DNA from 2 places in the Paraburkholderia sp. RL17-373-BIF-A genome. Region 1 is predicted to be linked to the other one. Evidence: riboswitches for the same ligand, from Rfam matches in the RefSeq annotation. Region 1 holds a riboswitch; the other holds the start of a gene.

Region 1 (3,092 bases):
CCATTGCCGAGCACATCGAGGCTTCGGTGCAAATACGAGAAGCGGTTATTGATGGTCAGAAAGTCATTGACCTTCCACTCGTCGGTGAGCGTCGGGCGGACGTAGTTGCCGCGTGCGAACGCAAAGGGCGTCGAATACTTCGAATCGATTGATACGTTCGTGATGGGTGAGCCATGAAAATAGATCAGACCATACGAGTCAGGCGTTTCGTGAATGTCGCGCGCATCGAGTGAGAAATTGATCTTGTGATTGTCGAGCTTCCATTCGAAGGCGGGTCTGATTTCCTCGTCACGGCTCGCCAGGTCGCGGAATCCATCGGAACGCGATACGGTTGCATCGACCCGATAGTTCAACCCAGATATTCCTGTTGGTCCCGTCACGTAGCCGCTACCGGAGATCGTGCCAAACGAGCCCGACTGTATATTGCCGCCGTAGTGGAAGTCGGAAGATGGCGTGTAGTGGACGATATTGATCGTGCCTCCCGGCGGGCCACTGCCGAACAGCGCCGACCCCGGGCCTTCCAGAATCTCGATGCGCTCGACGCCGTTCAACGAATGCGAGATGCCGCCCAAAAGGTCTCCGTCGGAGAATCCGTCGTTGTAGATCTGCGCGTTCAGGCCGCGAATCAGAAAATGGTCGTAATAGCCCTTCGTATCCTGACCACCGACATTCACACCGCTGGCGTTGCTGACGCCTTGCCGAAGCATCGTCGCGCCCTGCTCGGTCATCAGCGCGCGCGGGATCACCTGCACGCTTGCCGGCAAATCCTTGAGCGCGGTTCCTGTCTTGCTTACGGCGGCAACCTGGTCGGGGTCGTTCACGTTATCGTCCTGAACGACTTGCCCGGGTGTTGCCGCGCGAACCTGTACGGGCGGCAGTGTCGGCGCGTCGGCGACACCGTCCTGTTCGCCGCCCGATGGCAGTGAGTCCTGTGCCGCAGCAGAATGCGCCAGCGTCAGTGCAATAAGTGAACTGGTCAGTCCCACGCTCGCCCTTTTCCCAAACCTTCGGACATCCACTTTCTTCACGTTTCATTCTCCTGTCTCATTTGTCTGTTGCCGGTTCGCGACCCTGCTTGCGCCTCTACGTACCGGCTGCCAACGCAAGCGCGTCCGCATAGAAAGCCCTCTTCAGAATGCAAATCATTACGATTTATATTCATAAAAAATCTGATTTTTCTTCCGGTTATTCAAGGCTGAGACCCCCGTCGTCGGAATCTGCCGTGGAAGTCCACTTCGTGCCGTTGCAACTCGTCGCCCGCTCTTGCCCGCATCTGGCTGACAAAGCGAAAGGGAACCATGACGGCTCCCTGTGAACGGTATCGGTCGAATTTTTATTCCCGCTGGACGAGCGCCAGCCATTACAGTCGGTTACAACGGCCCCGATGCTCGCCCTTACCTGGCGCCCTTGCCTCCGTCTGCCAGATTCCGCATTCGTAACCTCACGCCGTTCCATCTCGACGCACCCGCTTTCGGAAAGCTGACGATTTGCGTTACCGGGCCAGGACACTGTAGAATCGCCCCTCTCATTGGGGAGTAGCCGCCTCGAGCGCAATGTTCGAGGGTGCCCGTCAACATACTTGGTGGTCGACAGACCGCCATGGCGTGCACAGCACTATGCCTGGCAAGACCGATGACTCGCATTCCGACCTGACCGGGTCGCCGGAATGCGCGTCATCGCGTACTTATTGCGCGGCCCGGCCCACAACCTATGCAATCGTTCCTCGTTTCGACCAGCGTGGTCGGCCTAGCCGAAATCGGCGACAAGACCCAACTGCTGTCCTTGGTGCTGGCTGCCAGATATCGCAAGCCCATTCCGATTATTCTCGGCGTCTTTGTCGCAACGCTCGTCAATCATGCGGCGTCCGGCGCGTTGGGGGCATGGCTTGCGAGCGTTCTGAGCCCCACGATCCTGAACTGGGCGGTCGTCGCATCATTTGCCGTCATGGCCGTCTGGATTCTGATTCCCGACAAGCTCGACGGTGCCGAGGCGGTGTCGACCAGGCATCCGATGGGTGTGTTCGGCACCACGGCTCTAACGTTCTTTCTGGCCGAAATGGGTGACAAGACGCAGATCGTAACGATCGCTCTGGCTGCGCGATTTCACGAGTTCTTCGGGGTGGTCGCCGGCACCACGCTCGGCATGATGCTGGCAAACGTGCCCGTCATCTACCTGGGGCACAAGTTCGCCGACCGTCTGCCAACCAAGGCGGTCCACATTCTGGCCGCCGTCATCTTCGTTGTCCTCGGTGGCTTTGCCCTCAGGACGGCGCTGTATCCGCACGAGCACCCGCTGTTCTAGGTCGAAGGGTTGCTTTTGTATGATCGAGGCGCGTGCCGTCCGCGGTCGCCTGAGATGCCCTCGAAGATCACAGAGCCGGCCCCGACATCTGTTGCCTACGATGTTGGGCCTGTTACTTCAGCACGGGTGATAAACACGCTCTGACGAACGCTAAAGAGTCAAAGTGCCCGCACTGCCTCGCGGGCACTGTTTGATGAACACCTTTTGCAAAAACGCGCGAAAGGATGCGTTGCCGAAGATTTCCGGCGTGCCGTTGCGCGTTCGAGAAAGAAGCAGCCCTACCGTTCCGGTTTTCACCTTTGTAAAGGAAAGCGTGCTTGCATCGGGCGATGGGTATACAGTCAGTACATGGGTCGCACTTAGTGTCCCTTGTTCTGGAATCATCATGCGATCACAAATCAAAATTGCAGCACGTACGTCTGGCAACGTGAGCGAATATGCTCTGTCGCGTCAGGCACAAGCACTCTCCCTCGAACAGGCGGATCGTGCACGGGCGGAAAAACGACGCGTCAATGACGCCCGCATCGATTCAAACGCAAGCAAGTGGCGCTATTCAGCGCCGTCGGCAGAGCGTTGACGCCGAGGTCTCTGACCACATCCACTTGATTGACCGGCAAGCCTACTGGCATTGCGGCACGCGGCCGTTCCGGATTGCACACTGACTGCAAGGCCTGAAGAGTCAACGGCGGCACTTGCCACTGGCTCAGCGAACGCGTTTCTGTATCGTCCTGTCCGAATCGTGTCTTGCCGCTTTCACTCGTTGCTGCGGTCGCTGCAACGCAACTATTCCG
Region 2 (3,092 bases), on a different contig from region 1:
CCACTGCTTTAAAGCCAGGCGTCATTCTTGGGAGAAAAATCATGTTTGATATTGGAAAAGAGTATTCTCGGGAAGATATTCATCGGGTGACGGGAGGATGCAAACAGGCATTCTTGCCCGTGAAGGGCGGCAAGGTCGTCGCTGCGCGATTGCGTCAGGATCTCAACCCGTATGCACCGGATGTGATCGTCTGCGATGGCAGCGCCGCTGCACGAGCGGCAGGCCGAACGCTCGCGCGACAGACCGACCCACTGCCTGTTTTTGTCCGAACAGCGACTGACCGATTCCGTTACATGGGCGAGTACGTCACCGAGGAATCGTTTACTGCTCCGATCGACTACGCCAAGTACGTGCAGAACACGGGCTTTACGCTTGGTCAGATTTCGCGAGTGATCAAGATGAAGCGCCGTTGATCTCAACGGAAACTTCGATTCGGAATCGTCTCTTCGTCGGTTGGGTTGTAGCTCGTGCCCAACCGGCGATCATCAATCACACGTTTGAATGCGCGCGCCGTACCAATGTCGTACGACGCGACACGTTTTACAGATAGCTGCAGACGTAGTCGAGTGTTTCGATCACGTCGATATCGAAGCGGCTTTTCCCGGGCACCGAAAACGACTCGCCCGCACCATACGTCTTCCACTCGTCACTGCCTTCGAGGCGGATGCGGCATTGGCCGGCCTGCACTTCCATGAGTTCCGGCGCATCAGTGCCGAAGTTCAGCGCGCCGGGCAGGATCACGCCAAGCGTTTTGCGCGTACCGTCGGCAAAGAGAACGGTGTGCGAGACACACTTGCCGTCGAAGTAGACGTTGGCTCGTTTAACAATGGAAACCTGATCGAATTGCGTTGCGGCCGTCATGCCAATCTTCCTCTGGGTTGTCGTGGGTGGATGCGTTTGCGCGGACTTCAGGTCGGACGCAAGCCCGCCATGATACAGGCGGCGCGCGCGCCAGTCGTCGATCGCGCCGCAAGAGGTGGAGAGCAGCCGGCGGCCGTCAACCACCGTCTAGCCGATGATCTTCAGATGCTCAGCCAGGATAGTGCTGCCAATACCGATCAGCACGACGCCACCCGCCAACTCCGCACGCCTGCCGGCCACATGCCCGATGACACGGCCGAGCATCACGCCGATCGTGACCATCGTCATGGTGGCGAGCCCGATCGCGGCGGCAGTGGAATAGATGTTGACGTCCACGAAGGCGAGGCCCGCACCGACCGCCATGGCATCGATACTCGTGGCAAAGCCGGTCAGCGCCAGCAACCAGAACGAATGAGTCGACGGTTTCGCCGCCTCGATTTCCTTGGCGACAAAGCTATTGAAAACCATGCGGGCGCCGAGGACCAACAACAGCGCAAACGCGATCCAGTGATCCCATGCGGAGACGTATTGCGCTGCAGCTTTGCCGAGGAACCATCCGACCAGGGGTGTCAGCGCTTCGATGACGCCGAAGATGAGTCCCGTCCTGACAGCCTCACGCCAGTGAGGACGTTTGAGCGTGGCGCCTTTGCCGATTGCGGCCGCAAAGGCGTCGGTGGACATGGCGAAAGCAAGGAACAGCGTTGCGACAGGATTCATGAGAGGAGGGCTCGAGGTCGGGCGGAAAACCGCGACACACCTCCGCGCCCGACCGGTCGCGTGGTGTGTCGATGGTCTTGCCAACCAAAGGGCTACCTGCACCACGGTCTGCGCGACCGAGAATGTTGACGCAGGCGCTTCTGGGTAGAAGCCGGCTACTCCCCAAAGACAGGGGCGAGCATATCACATCGAAAGCTTTATGTAATACGGATCGCACCTCGCGTATGTGGAGACGAAATAAATCTGTCGCCACTTCATGTATCAGTAGCGTGGCAATCGGCCGATGGTATATGTTGAATTAGTGGCACACCGTCCTTCAGGAAAAGAGACAGGTCACGTTCGCGGAAGGCAGGTACGCAAAACATCAGAACAATACGAATGCGCGTCCGGCGATAGGGCAACGGGACGCCCGTTCCTCGTACGGAGGTTGCTTCGGCGACGCTGACTGTTGCGTGGGGACGCAGGCGACTCCTCGAAAAAAACGAGGCCTCACAAAAGCATGAATCGGTTCCGCACGTGCATCGGCCTATGCCAATTGTTGCACCGCGAGAACGCGAAACTGGAGCGAGACATGAGCCAGTCAGTATCCGCCGCGCCCGATGCGGGCCATTCCGGCGGGCGCGGGCATCAGCGGCCGGCGATGCCCGCACTCGCGCTTGCAGCATTGGGTGTGGTGTATGGCGATATCGGCACCAGTCCACTCTATACGCTGCAGACGGTGTTCGATCCAGTCAACGGACTGTCGCTCAACGCGCTGAATGTGGTCGGCATTGTCTCGCTGATCGTCTGGTCGCTGATCATCGTCGTCTCGCTCAAATACGTCACGTTGATTCTGCGCGCGAACAATCACGGCGAAGGTGGGATCATGGCGCTGCTGGCGCTGGCTGCGTCGTCGGTTGCCACGCGGCCGCGCTTGCGCCATATGTTGCTGGGTGTCGGCATCATGGGTGCAGCACTCTTTTACGGCGACAGTGTGATCACGCCGGCGATCTCGGTGTTGAGCGCGGTCGAAGGTCTTCAGGTCGCCGCGCCGTTTCTCAAGACCTGTGTGATTCCCGTGACGCTGGTTGCGCTGGTCACATTGTTCCTGATGCAGAAGCGCGGAACGGCCGGTATCGGCATCGTGTTCGGACCGGTGATGGTGCTCTGGTTCATCGTGCTTGCCGTGGTGGGCGTCATCAACTTGATGCGCGCGCCCGCGATTCTCGTCGCGCTCAATCCGCTCGCGGGGCTGGCGTTTTGCCTGCATCATCGGTGGCTGGCGTTCGTTGCTTTGGGTGCGGTCGTTCTGTCCTTGACCGGCGCGGAAGCGCTCTATGCGGACATGGGACATTTCGGCGCGAGGCCGATCCGGCTGACGTGGTTCGGCCTCGTGTTTCCCGCGCTTGCGTTGAACTATCTGGGGCAGGGCGCGTTGCTGCTTGCCGATCCGGGCGCGCTGCAAAATCCGTTCTACAAACTGTTTCCGCAATGGGCGCTGTATCCGATGATCGTGCTGTCGACGATCGCGACCG

What was found. A riboswitch is a leader RNA that binds a small molecule or an ion and turns the genes downstream of it on or off. The one in region 1 is predicted to bind manganese.
Region 2: it holds a riboswitch for manganese, as region 1 does, so the genes downstream of both, mntP (manganese efflux pump MntP) here and P0D80_RS07380 (TMEM165/GDT1 family protein) in region 1, are expected to answer to the same signal.

Annotation. Positions count from the first base shown of each region.
Region 1 covers NZ_JARESO010000004.1:346,045-349,136, reverse strand. The annotation lists gene P0D80_RS07385 (TonB-dependent receptor) at 1-1,028, opposite strand, end outside; yybP-ykoY riboswitch at 1,519-1,701, shown strand; gene P0D80_RS07380 (TMEM165/GDT1 family protein) at 1,711-2,301, shown strand; gene P0D80_RS07375 (hypothetical protein) at 2,495-2,878, shown strand.
Region 2 covers NZ_JARESO010000020.1:108,306-111,397, forward strand. The annotation lists gene P0D80_RS24495 (DUF6697 family protein) at 42-413, shown strand; gene ppnP (pyrimidine/purine nucleoside phosphorylase) at 541-861, opposite strand; gene mntP (manganese efflux pump MntP) at 1,009-1,578, opposite strand; yybP-ykoY riboswitch at 1,588-1,754, opposite strand; gene P0D80_RS24510 (potassium transporter Kup) at 2,150-3,092, shown strand, end outside.